3 regions of the Aedoeadaptatus acetigenes genome follow, and region 2 is predicted to be linked to each of the others. Evidence: riboswitches for the same ligand, from Rfam matches in the RefSeq annotation. Region 2 holds a riboswitch; each other region holds the start of a gene.

Region 1 (5,761 bases), on a different contig from region 2:
CCCTCACCTCTTAACATTCCTTCCATAATTTTCATCGGTTGGCCTCCTTGCTTTGTTTTTCCACGTGTCCGTGGCAATCGCAGCCGAATTCGTGTAAATAGTGGTTCAGCTTTTTGGCTTTGGTTTCCAAATAGAAGTGGTCGTTTTCGTGGGATTGAATTTCAATGGGTACGCGTTCTACAATTTCCATGCCGTATTGTTCCAGGTGATACACCTTGTCGGGATTATTGGTTAAAAGACGCATTTTTGTCACGCCGAGATCTTTCAAAATTTGCGCGCCGATGTAATATTCCCGGGCATCCTCCGGGAAGCCTAAAGCCACATTGGCTTCCACCGTGTCCATGCCCTCATCTTGAAGGGCGTAGGCTTTTAATTTATTCAAAAGACCGATGCCCCGGCCTTCTTGACGCATGTAAAGGACGATGCCATTGCCTTCTTCCTCCACTTGCATCATGGCACGTTGCAATTGATCGCCGCAGTCGCAGCGCAGGGAGCCGAAGGCGTCGCCGGTTAAGCATTCGGAGTGGACGCGGGTTAAGATGGCGTCCTCTTTTGTAATGTCGCCTTTGATCAGGGCCACGTGGTGTTCGCCGTTTAAGGTGTTGCGATAGCCTACGGCTTTAAAATGGCCGTACTTCGTGGGCATGTCCGCTTCCGCTACCCGTTCGATAAGGCAATCGTGGGTCTTTCTGTATTCTTTTAATAGCTCGATATTAATGAGGGGGACGTTTAATTCCTTTGCCAGTTCGCAGATGCGGTCCCGCTGCATCATTTCTCCGTTATCTTCCATGATTTCACAGCAAAGACCCACCTCCGTTAAACCGGCGAGGCGCAATAAATCCACGGTGCCTTCCGTGTGCCCTTCACGCTCCAATACCCCGCCGGGCTTGGCGATAAGAGGAAACATGTGGCCCGGGCGGCGGAAGTCTTCGGCTTTCGAATTGGGATCGGCGGTTTTTCTGGCGGTGAATGCCCGTTCCACAGCACTGATCCCCGTGGTGGTGTCCACGTGGTCGATGGTGACGGTAAAAGCCGTTTCGTGATTGTCCCTGTTTTTGGAGACCATGGGCTTTAAGTGCAGGCGATCCGCTTCTTTTTGGCTCATGGGCATACAGATCAGGCCTTTGGCGTAGGTAGCCATGGCATTTAATTGCTCCGTGGTACAGGTTTCGGCGGCGACGATCATGTCCCCTTCGTTTTCACGGTCTTCCGCATCCACGGCAATGATCATCTTGCCTGCTTTCAGCGCGTCGATTGCTTCTTCAATTGTGTTCCACATAATTTCCTCCTAAAATCCATGCTTTCTTAAAAAATTCATATCAAGGGCAGAAGCTTCTTCCGCCACTTCACTTTGTCTCAATAAATACTTGCCCACGATGTCGAATTCCACGGTGATGGGATCTGAGGGCTTCAGCTCACCTAAATTGGTGGAGCGCAAGGTCTCCGGAATCAGGGAGACGGAAAAATCGTTCCGCCCCGCCCGGGCGATGGTTAGGCTGACGCCGTTTAGGGCCACCGAGCCCTGGGCCACGAAATAAGGCGCCCAGTCCGGCTTCACGGCGATGTGAAGGAGATAGCCCCCTTCGTGTGGCTCGATGCCCTTCACCTCTCCCACCGTGTCCACGTGACCCTGGACGATGTGTCCGCCCATGCGGCTCGCGGGAAGAAGGGCCCGCTCCAGATTCACGGCACTTCCCGGCCGCAAGCGGTCCAGAGCGGATTTTTTCGCCGTCACCGTCATCATGTCCGCCGTAAAGGTGCCCTCCGCCATGGAGGTTACCGTGAGGCAGACGCCGTTGGTGGCGATGGAATCGCCGATCTTCGTGTCCTCAAGCACCGTCTGCGCCTTGACCCGCAGGACGATCCTCTCGCCCCGCTTTTCAAGAGCAGCCACGGTGCCCACTTCCTCTACGATTCCCGTAAACATCCTCTGACCCCTCCTACAAACAGGTCCGGCCCCAGCATCTTCACCTCGTCAAAGGCGAAGTCCCGCCGCTCACTTAAGGACGCGATGGCGCGGCCCGCGACGGCATCTTTTCCGCCGCCGAACAAGGTCGGGGCTAGGTAGAGGGCGAATTCATCCACTAAATCTTCGTCGATGAGGCTGCCGTGGAGGCGTCCGCCCCCTTCCACCAAAATGCGGCCCATGTCCTTGGCGTATAGGTCCTTTAACACGGCCCGAAGATCCAGCTTGCCCTTCTTCTCTTTCACGACTTCCACGACGACGCCCCGTTCTTTTAGGGCCTTCATCTTGGCCTCCTCCATGTGCACCGTGTAGACGATGGTGGGCTGAGTGCCGTCGTAGACATTGGCCTCGAGATTCACGGCGCCGCGGCGGTCCAAAATAATCCGCGTGGGATCCTCTCCTTCGCCGCTGCGATTGCTGAGGCGGGGATTGTCCTTGATCACCGTGTTGGTGCCCACGAGAATTCCGTCCACTGCACCGCGAAGCTTATGACCGTCCTTCCGCGCCGCCTCCGATGTGATCCATTGGCTTTCGCCTGTATCCGTGGCAATCTTGCCGTCCAATGTAGTGGCGAATTTACAAATCACATAGGGCGTCTGCGTCAAAATGCTCGTGAAAAAGGCCCGGTTCAGGGATTGGCATGCCTCCTCAAGGACGCCTACATCCACCTGAATCCCCGCCGCTTCCAAAGCGGCGACGCCGCGACCGGCGACCTTTGGATTGGGATCCAAGGTGCCTACCACTACCCGGGCGATCCCCGCCCGCTCGATGGCCACGACACAGGGCGGCGTCTTTCCGTAGTGGAAGCAAGGCTCCAAGGTCACATACATGGTGCCGCCCTTCGGCGATTCCTCCACCTGCTTCAGGCAATCCACCTCGGCATGGTCCAGGCCGAAACCGTGATGGTAGCCCTCGGCGATGACTCGCCCGTCCTTTACCAAGACGGCGCCTACCATGGGATTGGTCTTGGTCTTGCCCAAGCCCTTTTTCGCAAGAGTCAATGCCCGATTCATATACTGCTCATCCATAAAGCCTCCTGCATTAAAAAAACCGAAGCGCAATGCTTCGGAGTGACAATCAAATGAAAGACAACAAAAGTTGCCTTCGCTTCTTCTTTCATCCGGACTATACCGTCGGTATCGGAATTGCACCGATTCAATCATACGACTCGTGGACTTTACCACCGGTGAGGAATTGCACCTCGCCCCGAAGAATATATGAAGTTCAGGAAATGTTTTCCTTTCATTATGATACCACTTATAGCTTACCCTGTAAAGAGATTTTGTCGCCACACGGTTAAAATTTTATCCCCCACTCGGTACAATAAATAAAACGAGAAATTTTGTAATAAAGAACACCTTCCCGCGTATATACAAGTGAAAGGACAAGGAGGTGAAGCCAATGGATAAAACCACCGACATGCCGACGGTCATGGACGATACCGTCACATTTGAAGCGGTCTACGATCGCTACTTCGAGCCCGTCTTTCGTTTCGTCACCTACCGCACCGGCAATCGAGAAGTGGCCAAGGATCTCACGGCGGATATTTTTCTTAAGATCTACAGGAAATTTTCCGCCTACGATCCGAAAAAAGGCAGCTTCGAGGTGTGGCTCTATACCATCGCCGGCAATCATGTGAAAGACTACTACCGCAGAAAGAATCGCTTTCAGTGGTTGCCTATCACTGCAGCAAAAGACATGGCGGAGGAAGATCCCACGACCGAAGAACAAATGGAAAACAAAGAAGAAATCGCCTATTTGCGCTGTGCCGTGAAAAAACTGAAGCCCCGGGATCAGTTGTTGGTCAGCTACAAATTCGGTGCGGAGCTTTCCAATCAGACCATCGCCGCACTCATGGACACGAATCCCAATCACGTGGGCGTCATGATCCACCGCCTGCTGAATCAATTGCGAAAAGAAATGGAGGCCTATTATGAATAAAAATAAAAACCCCCAGGTTGACGTAAGCCAAAATTTAAAAAATCTCTACGCTACCGATGAAAAAGACAAGCAGGAGGTCTACGCAAAAATGAAAAATAAACAAAAGAAACAATATAAAAAGCCCGCCATCGCCGCGGCCTGCGCCCTTTTAATCGCCACCCTCCCCTTTACGAGCTTCGGCGGCGGCATCGTGAACACGGTGAAACAAGCTGTAAGCCCCTCGGGCCGCATCGTCGTTAACGAAGACGAGCCGGCCGTGGCCATCCCCTTCCCCGACGAATTAAAGGGAAAGGTCTTCGACAAAGAGGGAAATGAAATCACCGACCTCGAAGTCCTGAAAAATGCAGAGCACGTCTACTCCAAAGACGGCCGGGAAATCGTGGGAAGCAATTACGACGAAGCCACCCGCACCGGCGAAGTCACCTTTGAGTACGCCGACGAAGTGAAAAAAGATACGGGCGACAAGGCCCCGGTGGATGTTATCGCCAAAAAATTAAACTTCAATCCCCTGGTCTTCTCGGAGAAATACAACTACGTGGAATCGGAAATCTTCGCCGATCCGGGGACACTTTCCGATTACGTCGCCTTCACCTATGAAAAAGACGGCAAGACCATCTACCTTAACGAGCGAATCTCGTCTCCTGAAACCGCCTATGAAACCGGCGGCGAAGGCAAAATCTACGAAGTCAATGTGGACGGCGTAAAGGTCATCATTCAAGGCCGTGATGCCGACTTCGAACGAGACGGCCTCCTCGTCTCCATCTCCGCCGAAGGCGCGGACAAAGACGATCTTATCGCCATGGTAAAAGACTTGCATTTGTTAAAATAACTTCGCCCAAGCCGCCGGAAAAACCGGCGGTTTTTTTGCGCAACAAAAAAACACCGCTCTCGGCGGTGTTTGTCTGTATGTGCTTAACGTTTGGAGAATTGGGGAGATTTACGGGCTTTCTTCAAGCCGTATTTCTTTCTTTCCTTCATTCTCGGGTCGCGGGTCAAGAAACCTGCTTTTTTAAGAACGGGACGGAAATCGGGATTGGCTTCTTGCAGTGCGCGTGCAAGACCCATGCGGATGGCACCGGCTTGTCCGGTGTAGCCGCCGCCGTTGACCTTGACGAGGACGTCGTATTGGCCTTCGGTTTCCGTAATGGTTAAGGGCTCTTTTGCCACGGTACGTAAGGTTTCGTAACCGAAGAAGTCGTCGAGTTCTCTGCCGTTGACGAGGAATTTGCCGCTACCGGAGAGGAGTCTGACTTGGGCTACGGACGTTTTTCTTCTACCTGTTGCTCTAATTTGATCTGCCATGTAATTCACCCTTCCTTACACTTCGTAGACTTCCGGTTTTTGCGCTTCGTGGGGATGGTCCGGACCGGCGTAAACTTTTAATTTACCGAACATGGACCGACCCAAACGGCTCTTGGGAAGCATGCCCTTGACCGCGTATTCGATGACGCGTTCCGGGTGCTTTTCGCGAATTTCTTTGTAAACAACTTCGCGACGTCCGCCCGGGTAACCGGTGTGGGATGCGTGAATCTTGTTGTCCCATTTGGTTCCGGTTAATTTTACCTTATCGGCGTTAATGACGATAACGTAATCGCCGGTGTCCACGTGGGGGGTGTAAATGGGCTTGTGCTTGCCGCGTAAAAGCGTTGCGACTTCGGTAGCCAAGCGGCCGAGGACTTTATCTTCGGCATCGATGACGTACCATTTTCTATCTACTTCATTGGCTTTCGCCATGGTTGTCTTCATGGATGACCTCCTGCTATATCAAAAGGGATAATGTTCAAAAGTTTCCGGGGCTTTAAAACACTAGCAATTAGTATAGAGCAAACCGCAGTATCTGTCAAGTGTTTTTCG
Region 2 (5,761 bases):
ACCCAGGAAATCTGGGCCAAAGAGCGCAACCGCTACCTGACCGGGGAAACCTGGAAGAGCTATGTGAAATATTGGATGCCCTTTAACTGGACGGGATGCGGCATTCACGACTCCAACTGGCGGGGAAGTTACGGCGGCAGAATTTATTTAGGCGGCGGCAGCCACGGCTGCGTCAACACGCCTCCGTCGAAAGCGCCGACCTTCTACGAAAATGCCTTTATGGGCATGCCCGTAGTCATCTATAATTCCAATAAACACGCCATCTGATAAAAGCGCCGCGGGGCGCTTTTTTCATCCATTGAAAAATTACTGTGAAAATAGAGGAAAATTTTGCCCGAGCCCTGTTTTCCCGCGGCCATTTGTTGTAAAATAAGTTGTACGATTTGCTTGTATGACAGGAGGGTATTTTGAAAACCATTTACGAAGGAAAGACGAAGGACATTCGACAAGAAGACGGCAAGACCTATTTCTACTTTAAAGATGACGTCACGGGCAAAGACGGCGTCTTCGATCCCGGTGAAAACCAAGTAGGCCTTTCCATCGAAGGTTCCGGCCGCGCATGCATCGCCATGAGCAAATACTTTTTTGAAAAATTCGAAGCAGATAAAATCCCTACGCACTACATTTCCGCCGACGTTGACAATCGTCTCATGGAAATCAAGCCCGCCAAAGTATTCGGTAAGGGCCTGGAAGTGATCTGCCGCTTTAAAGCCACGGGCAGCTTCATCCGCCGCTACGGCAAATACGCCAAGGACGGCGACGATTTAAATCGTTACGTGGAATTTACCTTAAAAGACGACGAACGCCAAGATCCTCTGATCAACGAAGACGCCCTGGTTCTTTTGGGCATTTTAAAAGAAGGGGAATACGACCGCATCAAGGAACTCACTCGCTCCATTTCTCAAGTGATCTACGACGACTTAAAGGCGCGGGGCCTTGAAATGTACGACATTAAATTGGAATTCGGCCGCTTGGAAGGCAGCGACGAAGTCGTTTTAATCGACGAAGTCTCCGGCGGCAATATGCGCGTCTATAAAGGGGACGAATACATCGAACCCCTGCGTCTTTCCGAAATGATCGTCGGCAAGTAAAAAGGCTCTATAATATCCATTGGGGAGTAAGCTCCTCAATGGATATTTTTGTGCAAAAAGATAGCACTTGTTTTCCCTATCGCCTAAAATTAAATCACCACAAAATAATAAAGGGGGTCAAACAAGTGCAAAACAATATTACCACATTACTTTTAGGAATCCAAGACGTCGAGGTTACCGCTGTTTTAGAAGAAAGACGGCTCATTACCATTGACTGCAAACCCGTTCATGATCGGGTTTGTCCTCACTGTGGCTCGACCCACGCTTGGGTCCACGATCACCGGGAGCAAGTGCTTCGGGACGCACCGATGCGCCGAAAGCACGTGCTTCTGCGGGTTAAGAAGACACGGTATGATTGCAAGGATTGCGGGGCGCGCTTTGAGGCACCTCTTTCCTTTGCCGCCAAGGGCAAACAGATGACAAAGCGCTTAATCGCTTATGTGGTGGATGCGTTTCGAGATATCCGGTCTGTATCGGAGCTGGCTAAGGAGGTGGGGATTTCAACGACGAGTATTTTCCGTATCGTGGCTTGTTTATTTGTGCCCAGAAAAAAGTTGCCTCGCGTCTTTTGTATCGACGAGTTTAAGGGAGACAGCGGCGGAAGCAAGTACCAAACCACCTTGGCCGATGGGGAGGCTCATCGGATCATCGACATTCTTCCGACGCGCTACGGCAAGGATTTAGCCGCGTATTTCTCTTCCATCGATCGAGCGGAAAGGCGCGGCGTTGAAATCTTTGTCAGCGATATGTGCGGCACCTTTAAAGGCGTTCAAGAGGCTTTCTTTCCACAAAGTACCCACGTCATCGACCGGTACCATTTTATCCGCCAAGTCCATTGGGCCTTGGAAAACGTCAGGAAGCGGGAACAGAAACGGATGACGGTAACAGAAAGAAAATGGTTTAAACGAAGCCGTAGCCTCCTGAAAAAGCCGGCTAAAGACCTCACTCAAGGGGAGAAAAGCCTCGTCGCCACCATGCTCGAAAAGAGCGATGCCATTCGAACCGCTTACGTCTTAAAAGAAGGCTTTTACACCTACGTCCTTTCTCAGAAAAACAAAGAAGCCGCTGCTACTGCTCTTTCAACATGGATGGAAGAGGCTAAGAAAAGCGGGCTAAAGGAGTGGCGCTACTGCTTGCGCGCTTACACCAACTGGTTCGAGGAGATTACCAACAGCTTTGATTACCCGTGGAGTAACGGCTACGTGGAAGGAACGCACAACAAGATCAAGACCGTGAAGCGTGTGGCCTTTGGGATGCAAAACTTTCATCATTTTCGAACGAAACTGCTTTTCGTTTGTTCAAAAGGTCGGTGATGAATGGCTTTTAGGAAAACAAAAAGGAGCCTAGTTTTCACTAGACTCCCCAATGGTTGACATAGAACCAGTAAAAAGCATGATTGCGCAAAAGAGCCCTGCGGGGCTTTTTTTGTTGCCGACATTTTCTGAAAAAGGTTTTCATTTATCTACAAACGTGGTATAATAAGGACAAATCAAAGATTATAAATCTTCAGGGCGAGGTGGAATTCCTCATCGGTGGTAAAGTCCACGTGTCGAAAGACTGAATTGGTGCAATTCCAATACCGACGGTAAAAGTCCGGATGAAAGAAGATCTTTTTTTTCATGTTTTTATGCCCGAGGACGCGGGCTTTTTTTGTGCCCGACAAGGAGGTACCATGAATCAAATTCAGCGGACGAAGGCGCGTTATTCCACACGAAACCTGACGCGTCTGTCCCTCTTATCCGTCATCGCATTTCTACTTATGTACGTCGAATTTCCCTTGGCCTTTATTGCGCCGCCATTTATAAAAATCGACTTGTCCGACATGCCGGCCTTAATCGGCGGCTTCGCTATGGGTCCCGTGGCGGGGATCACCATCGAACTGGTGAAGTGCATCCTCACCTTTTTCGTTCGGGGCACCACCACCGGCGGGGTCGGGGAGTTGTCGAACTTTATCGTCGGCGCCCTCTTCGTCGGTCTCTCGGCGAAATTTTACAGCCGCCATAGAACCTATCGCGGCGCCGTCGTCGGTTTGTTGATGGGCGTCATCGGCATGACCCTCGTGGCCACCTTGAGCAATTACTTCGTGGTCTTTCCCCTCTACGGCAAGATCATGCCCATGGAAGCCATCATCAACATGGGCCGGGCCGTAACGCCTCGGGTGAAATCCCTTTGGGACCTCATGGTCTATTGCATCGTGCCCTTTAATTTGGTGAAGGGGCTCATCGTTTCGGCGGCGACCTTGGCCTTGTACAAGCGCGTCTCCCATTTCCTGCACGACTGATCGAAACACCCGCTTTTCGAAGCGGGTTTTTTCTTGCCCGGAAGGGTAGTCAAGCTTTCTTTACAAATGCGGGCGCAAACACTATAATAATTTAAAGGAAAAACGATTGCTCATCAAAAAACAGGGGAGCATTCCGCACTATTTTTTAACGTTCGTAAGGAGGAAGTCATGGAAGACGGCAAATTGAAAGTAAAAGCCAACGGGGCGGCGCTCTTGCCCTTTATTCTCTTTGTATTGGTTTACCTTGCCACGGGCTTGATCTTAAATGCAAGAGGCGTGGAAATGGCCTTTTACCAAGTGGCGGCACCGGTGTGTATCTTACCGGCCATCGTGCTCGCTTTTATTATGTTTGAAGGCACGATCGACGACAAATTCAATTCCTTTGTGCGGGGTTGCGGCGACGAAAACATCATCATCATGTGTTTGATTTACATATTGGCCGGCGCCTTCGCCACCGTGTCGAAAACATCCGGCGGCGTGGACTCCGTGGTTAACTTCGCCCTGTCCATGATCCCCGTTCAATACATTACCGCCGGGATTTTTCTCATCAGTTGCTTCATTTCCCTCTCCACCGGCACATCCGTGGGCACCATTTCGGCGGTGGGCCCCATTGCCGTGGGCGTGGCCCAAAAGGGAAATCTGTCCCTGGCCCTGGTTATCGGCGCTTTGGTGGGCGGCGCCATGTTCGGCGACAATCTCTCCGTCATTTCCGATACCACCATCGCCGCCACCAGGACGCAAAATGTGGAAATGAAAGACAAGTTCCGGGCGAATATTAAAATCGCCCTTCCCGCTGCGATTATCACCTTCGTGATCTTTCTCTTTGTAGGCAAGCCTACGGGGGAAGTGGTGCTCGACGACTTAAGCTACAGCTTCGTCTTGATCATCCCCTACTTGTTCGTGCTGATTTCGGCGCTGGCCGGCATGAATGTCTTTTTGGTTCTCGCCAGCGGCATCGTGCTTTCAGGTGTTATCGGCATCGCCACCGGCGGGCTCACCATGATGACCTTCGCCCAAAACATTTTCGACGGCTTTAGCGGCATGTTCGAGATCTTCCTCCTGTCCATGTTAACCGGCGGCCTGTCCTACATGGTTTCGCAAAACGGCGGCATCGAATGGTTGGTCCAAAAGATCCGCAGCTTTGCCAAGGACGTGAAGTCGGCGGAAGTTTCCATCGCCCTCTTGACCCTTGTAACGGACGCCGCCACGGCCAACAATACGGTGGCCATTATTATCGACGGCCCCGTGGCCAAGGAAATCTCCAAAGACTTTAAGGTGGATCCCAGGCGCTCGGCGTCTTTGCTCGACGCCTTTTCCTGCGTCATGCAAGGGATCATTCCCTACGGCGCACAAATTTTAATCGCCGCCGGGCTCACCAAGGAACTGGGCGCGGCAGCTGTCTCTCCCGTGGAAATCATTCCCTTCCTCTGGTACCAAGGCCTGCTGGCTCTCTTCGCCCTGGCTTCGATTTTCATCCGTTTCGCCGATCCCAAAGACAAATGGGATTTCGAAAAGGATATGCCGCAAGTTCAATAATCGTGATTTAACAGAGCGTCGACGAAACCGTCGGCGCTTTTTCCGTGCCCGCAAAAGGAAAAGCGCCCAAAAAAATAAGACCGGCGATCCGATCTTATTCTTTCGCAAACCGCAGGGGCGGTCCGATTATTCTTCTTCAGCTTCTTCTTCGCTCGCTTCGGTTTCACCGACGGTGGGTACGTCAGCTGCATCGGCGCTTGCTTCTTCTTCGTCTTCAACGGATTCTTCGCGGGGTTCTTGCAGTGCGCAGACGGCTTCGTCCAAGTCGGTTAAGACTTCGATGTCGGCAATGGATGCCACGTCTAAGTCGGCGACGGTTAAGGTATCGCCGATTTGCATGTCAGCGACATTGACAACACCTTCGGAGGGAAGGCTGGTCGGCAAGCATTCGACTTCGACTTCTTCGAGAAGTTGCAACAAGACGGACGGTTGGACGCGAATGTCGTCGCGGCCTTCCAAGACGACGGGAATGGAGAGCTTGATTTTTTCTTTCAAGTTTACGCCATAGGCATCGAAGTGGAGCAATTGGTTCTTGAAGGGGTGTTCTTGGATTTCCTTAAAGAGAATCTTGTGATCTTCCCCGTTTACATTGACATCGACCAAAGCGGACGTACCGGCTTCGTCGACGACTTTTTGCAATTCATTGGCCTTTGCCGCAACGGCAACGGGTTCGGAATCCTTGGCATAGAAGATGCCGGGGACCATACCTTCGGCGCGGGTCTTTTTAGCGCCGGAAGTACCTAAGTCTTCGCGCTTTACTAAATTTAATTTAATCGTGTTCATTGTGTCCTCCTTTGTTTACTCAACAATATATTATACCTGAAACGGGCCGCCATTTCCACGTTTTGACGAA
Region 3 (5,761 bases), on a different contig from region 2:
ATCGCCGGCAGGCCCTTGGCCCTGACGCCGAAAGCTTGCCTCATGATTTTATACGGCTCCTTTATCTCGGCGACCTCCTTTTCCATTTGGACTTCGGTGCTGCAACACTACCACGCCAATGAATTCGGCGTCTACAAACTGTTTATACCGATCTTCGGTTCCCTCCTGTCGGTCCTCGTATTGGACGAAGCATTTACCCTAAACATGGCCGTGGGCCTGGCTTTGGTCCTCTTCGGCTCCTTTATACTAAACAAGAAAAAAATAAGTTTCGGAAAGTAGAAAAAATCGGAAAACCGGCGTCGACGATGAAGCGGACGTCGGTTTTTTTGTCACGTAAGCGGGCGATTTTGATGGAGAGGGATTTTATGATAAACTATTTAAGTTAAGTAATGGCATTTCACAAAGGAGAATGAATGAATAAAAAAACACTAAGCATTATTTTCGCCTACGTCGGCGTCCTCACCGGAGCCGGCCTGGCCAGCGGGCAGGAGCTCATGCAGTATTTTCTGTCCTTCGGCCTTCCCGGGATCTACGGCATCGCCGCGGTGGGCGTGCTGCACGTGGTGGTGGGCGGCATTGTGCTTCAATTAGGCAGCCACTTCGTCGCCGAAAGCCACATCGACGTGTTGGACGAAGTCACCTCCACCGCCGTGACGAAATTCATGGACTACGCTCTTATCGTCAATTGCTTTTTAATGGGCTTTGTTATGATTGCCGGCGCCGGATCGAATCTGGAGCAACAATTCGGCCTGGCGCCCTGGATCGGTTCCCTTCTGTGCACGGCCCTCATCGTCGTCGTGGGCATGTTGGATTTCGATAAAGTGGCCAAAATCATCGGAGCCTTCACGCCCTTGGTCCTGGTCTTTACCTTGATCGGCGCGGTCTACACCATGGTCAAGGCGAGCCCGGACGTGGCGCTTTTAGACAGCTTGGGCAAAACTCTGCCACCGGCGCTTCCCAACCTCCCCCTCTCCACCATCAATTACTTCGGCCTCTGCATGATCAGCGGCATTTCCATGGCCTTTGTCTTAGGGGGCAGCAAAACCGACCCGGCCGAAGCGCGCATCGGCGGCATGATCGGCGGCGCCCTCGTGGCCATTCTTACGGGCCTCGTCGGCGTGACGCTCTTTCTCGCCTTGGGAATCGTAAAAGATGCGGACATTCCCATGCAGACCGTTTTAGACAGCGTGCATCCCGCCATGGGCCTCGCCATGTCCATCATCATCTTCGGCATGATCTTTAACACGGGCATGTCCCTTTTTTACTCCGCCGCCAGGCGCTTTTCCGCCACAGAAGGCACCTTTAAGCGCAATCTGATTCTCTTTACCTTGGCGGGCTTCGGCCTGTCCTTCTTGGGATTTAAAAAATTAATGGCGATTCTCTATCCGATATTGGGCTATTTGGGATTGATCCTGATCCTGATTTTAATCGCCGCCTGGATTCGGGAGCGGAGCGAAATCAAATCCGAGATAAAAAAGAGAAAGAAAATCAACCGCCTCACGAGAAAGAAATTGGACGACGACGAAGAGTTTACGAAAAAAGACAAAGAAAAACTGGAAAAACTCGCCGAAGCCTCGATTATCGACGATGAAAAAATCAAAGACGCCGTGGAAGAAGAAGTGGCTGAGGAATTGGAAGAAGAAAATGACGAACAGACAGATTGACCTGAAAAGGAATGGAATCGAGCAGGCGGCTTTCGCGCGTTTGCTCGATTTTTCTGCGTCTGACGCCGCATTTATGGCGATTTTGTCGGATAAGCGCCAGAAAAAACAAAAAATTACATGAAATCATTGACCGCGTCATAAAATAGTGATAGATTAAAGATGAAAGTTTTCTTCGGAAACGAATGTATTCTACTGGCGGTAAAAGCCCGCGAGCGCATAGCTGATTCGGTGCAAGTCCGAAGCCAACAGTCTGGTCTGGAAGGGAGAAGGAGGCTTTTCGGCTTGTTGCCGGATGCCCTTTCCCTTCGTCTTCCGAAAAAAGCATCCGGTGTAAGAAATTCCCTTGGGGAGGCTCATGTCGCCGGATGTTTTTATTTGCGGCAAACTTCCCGAGAGTGAAAAGCGAAAAAGGAAGGTGCATGGTGAAAAAGACGCAAACCGTCGACAGCCCTTTGGCGACGGAGCCGATCTCGAAGCTCCTTATCCGCTACTCGGTGCCGACGACCCTGACCCTTATGGTCAATTACCTTTATAATATCGTCGATCAAATCTTTGTGGGCCGGGGTGCGGGAATCACCGGCATGGCGGCGGTAAACGTGGCCTTTCCCGTCGCCATCCTCGTCAACGCCGTCGCCCTTATGCTCGGCGACGGCTGCGCCGCCAACGTCAGCCTGTGCTTGGGGCGAAAAGATCAAGATACGGCGGATCGCATCTTCGGCCACGGTGTCACCTGGATCATCGTGAGCGGCCTCGTCATGGCCATCATCGGCACCCTGTTCGCGCCGCGGATCGTGCGACTTTTCGGCACCACGGACACGGCCTACGACGAATCCCTCGCCTACCTCAGGACCATCGCCGTCGGCTTTCCCTTTCAACTCATCTGCCCCGCCTTTACTGCCATGATTCGGGCCGACGGTTCGCCGAAATACACGATGAAATGCATGATGGCCGGCGCCGCCATCAATATCATCCTCGATCCGATTTTTATCTTCGGCTTGCATATGGGCGTCGTCGGTGCGGGGATCGCCACGGTCATCGGCGAAGTCGTCGCAGGAAGCCTGTGCCTTCTCTACCTGCGCCGGCTCAAGACCGTGTGCCTCACAAGGGATGCCCTGCGCCCGACGAGAGCCTTGACCCTTCGGATAGTAAAGCTGGGCTTCCCAAGTTTTCTGACACAGGTATTGACCGCATTGGTGCAAATTGTGCTCAACAATCTTATGCGCATCTACGGCGCCGCCACGATCTACGGCAGCGACATGGCCCTCTCCGTTTACGGCATGATGATGAAAGTTTACCAAATTGCCCACGCCATGTTCGTCGGCGTCTCCTCTGCCATTCAGCCCATCAACGGCTACAATTTCGGGGCGAAAAACTACGGGCGGGTACACCATACCTACCGCATGGCCACGACCATCGCCCTGGTCATCTCCGCTTGCTGGTGCGCAGTCTACCTGCTGCTTCCTCGGCAGATCGCCGCGCTCTTTGTCTCCGACAATCCCCTTTACCGGGATTGCGCGGCCCACTTCTTTAGGCTCTACATGATGGCCTTCTTCCTCTACGGCATCCACATGACCACAGCCTCCTTCTTTCAGGGTATCGGAAAGCCCCTCCGCTCCCTGGCGATTCCTCTGGTGCGTCAGGGCGTCCTCCTGATTCCCCTGGCACTCGCGCTCTCCGCCACCTACGGATTGGACGGCGCCCTTTACGCCGTGCCCATTGCAGACAGCCTCACCTGCCTTCTGTGCGTCATCATGGCCCGGGCGGAATTTCGCGGGTGGAAAAAGCGGGGATGGATCGAGGAATGATGGAATAAGGATTTTTAAAAGCAGAAAAATTGCGTGGCAGATAAGGAATGAAAAGAAAAATGATACGACCCGACGCATCTTTCAGGTGGAGTCGGGTTTTTGATTGGAAGAAAAGATGCACCGGGCTACCTAATACTTGAGTAAAAGTGGATAAAGACGTTGATTGACGATAAAATAGATTTGAACATTAGGTATTGGAGGAGAATGTGATGGAAAAGAATCAATTCGGCTGGGTGGATTTTTACGGAGAGTTTGCTTCGAAACTTTTAGATTATAAAAACAGAAGAAAAGAGCTGATAGAGAAGGTCGTGGCGATCTATACCATGACGGGCATCAGCATGCCCACATTGGAAAGAGACAATCAACTCGTCGACATCGATCCCTTTACGGTCTTCGGCCTTTTTAATAAGAAGCTGACGGACAAAAACCGCGTGAAGATTCTCACGGCCATTGCCGAGCTCTTTGACGTCAAGACGGCGGTACCCACGTCATTTGACAGCTTGCCGGTGCTCAATCCTCAGAATGCGACGTTTTATTATTTTGTCGATCAGCGGGGCGCCGAGGACATCGACGATTTGTGGGGCTTGTATGAATCGGCTTTGGCCTATGCACAATCGCCAACGGCAGAGAACCGGAAGACCATGTCCCGTGATTTTAACTTGGTGATGAAGAAAAGAGGCAGCGGTAATAGTAAAATTACCATGGCATTGTACTGGATTGCTCCGGACGCATTCTTAAATCTAGACAGTCGCAATGAATGGTATATTTATGAATCGGGAAAACTGCCTGCCACATTTGTAAAACAGCTTCCTAAAACTGAATCTAAGATGGCCGCTGCAAAATACTTTGAGATCATTGAAGCATTGAAAAGGTATTTGCAGAGCGACGAAAGCCTTTTAAAAGACTTTAAGGAATTGTCATTTGAAGCATGGGTCTATTCGGAACAGGTGAATAAGGAGAAATCAGAGGAAAAGGAAAACAAACTTTCCAATGCCTCAATTCTTCAGTGGTTTGCTCCGTTAATTCAGGCTCTTCGTGATTTAGATGGTTCCGCCACTCCGGCTGAAGCACGGGCAAAAATAATAGAGAATGAAAACTTAACTGAAGAAGAGGTCAGTGTTACCAGAGGAAAAAACAATGTAAACAAATTCGAAAATGAAGTGGCTTTCGCGCGCAGTTACCTTGTAAATGCAGGATACATCGATAAGAGTATTTATGGCGTATGGACTTTAACAGAAGCAGGCATGAATGTTGAGATGACGAAAGAGCTGGCCTCTGATATATTCAAAAATGTTTTGTCAGCCGGCCCGGCTAAGTCGGATAAAAAAACCACTGCGCTTGCGGACGAGGATGTGAAAACGAAGCGCTATTGGATCTACTCGCCCGGGAAAGGTTCCGGTTTGTGGGATGAATTTTACAATTCCGGCATCATGGCCATCGGCTGGGGCGGGATGGGTGATCTGACCGCCTATGACAGCAAGGACGCCATGAAGGCAAAAATGAAGGAGATTTATGACGAAAGCCTTTCCTACATAAATTCTGCCCATTTAACTTGGCAATTTGCCAATGAGATGAAAATAGGCGATGTCGTTTTTGTGAAAAAAGGCATGCACCGGTTGATCGGCCGCGGCGTTGTCATGTCGGATTACGAATTCGACGGCTCAAGAAACGATGAGTTTAAGCATATTCGCCAAGTCGATTGGACTCACCGCGGCGACTGGCCCCATCCGGGAAAAGCGGTCACGAAGACCCTGACTGATATTACGCCTTATTCGGATTATGTAGAAAAGCTCAAAGACATTTTTGAAAATGAGTCCGAAGAGGACGTAGAAGAGGTAGAAAAGATCTATCCGCACTATACAAAGGACGATTTTTTGTCTGATGTTTATATGTCGGAGGAAGAATACGAGAAATTAATCGGCATTTTGCGGATCAAGAAAAATATTGTCTTGCAGGGCGCGCCCGGCGTCGGGAAGACTTTTGCCGCCAAGCGGTTGGCCTTTTCGATGATGGGAGAGAAAGATGTGGAACGAGTGATGATGATCCAGTTCCATCAGAGCTATTCCTATGAGGATTTCATTATGGGCTTCAGGCCTTCCGCCGACGGATTCGAGCTGCGGCGCGGCGCTTTCTATAACTTTTGCAAAAAAGCAGAAATCGACGGCGACAACGACTACTTCTTTATTATCGATGAAATTAACCGGGGGAATTTGAGTAAAATATTCGGCGAGTTGTTTATGCTTATAGAGAATGACAAGCGGGGCGTGTCCTTGCAGCTCTTATACTCCGACG

What was found. Region 2 has a riboswitch for FMN ahead of OCV31_RS01860 (ECF transporter S component). Riboswitches for the same ligand answer to the same signal wherever they lie in the genome.
Region 1: another riboswitch for FMN. It lies ahead of ribD (bifunctional diaminohydroxyphosphoribosylaminopyrimidine deaminase/5-amino-6-(5-phosphoribosylamino)uracil reductase RibD); the one in region 2 lies ahead of OCV31_RS01860 (ECF transporter S component).
Region 3: another riboswitch for FMN. It lies ahead of OCV31_RS07570 (MATE family efflux transporter); the one in region 2 lies ahead of OCV31_RS01860 (ECF transporter S component).

The regions. Positions count from the first base shown of each region.
Region 1 covers NZ_JAOQJD010000008.1:80,154-85,914, forward strand. The annotation lists gene ribH (6,7-dimethyl-8-ribityllumazine synthase) at 1-35, opposite strand, end outside; gene OCV31_RS05740 (bifunctional 3,4-dihydroxy-2-butanone-4-phosphate synthase/GTP cyclohydrolase II) at 32-1,279, opposite strand; gene OCV31_RS05745 (riboflavin synthase) at 1,289-1,927, opposite strand; gene ribD (bifunctional diaminohydroxyphosphoribosylaminopyrimidine deaminase/5-amino-6-(5-phosphoribosylamino)uracil reductase RibD) at 1,909-2,994, opposite strand; FMN riboswitch at 3,071-3,184, opposite strand; gene OCV31_RS05755 (RNA polymerase sigma factor) at 3,368-3,907, shown strand; gene OCV31_RS05760 (hypothetical protein) at 3,900-4,736, shown strand; gene rpsI (30S ribosomal protein S9) at 4,820-5,209, opposite strand; gene rplM (50S ribosomal protein L13) at 5,225-5,653, opposite strand.
Region 2 covers NZ_JAOQJD010000003.1:21,330-27,090, reverse strand. The annotation lists gene OCV31_RS01875 (L,D-transpeptidase family protein) at 1-267, shown strand, start outside; gene OCV31_RS01870 (phosphoribosylaminoimidazolesuccinocarboxamide synthase) at 408-1,091, shown strand; gene OCV31_RS01865 (ISL3 family transposase) at 1,130-2,404, shown strand; FMN riboswitch at 2,590-2,704, shown strand; gene OCV31_RS01860 (ECF transporter S component) at 2,764-3,372, shown strand; gene OCV31_RS01855 (Na+/H+ antiporter NhaC family protein) at 3,541-4,908, shown strand; gene OCV31_RS01850 (50S ribosomal protein L25) at 5,035-5,691, opposite strand.
Region 3 covers NZ_JAOQJD010000012.1:48,159-53,919, forward strand. The annotation lists gene OCV31_RS07555 (DMT family transporter) at 1-279, shown strand, start outside; gene OCV31_RS07560 (YkvI family membrane protein) at 414-1,664, shown strand; gene OCV31_RS07565 (hypothetical protein) at 1,645-1,785, shown strand; FMN riboswitch at 1,829-1,939, shown strand; gene OCV31_RS07570 (MATE family efflux transporter) at 2,084-3,469, shown strand; gene OCV31_RS07575 (AAA family ATPase) at 3,679-5,761, shown strand, end outside.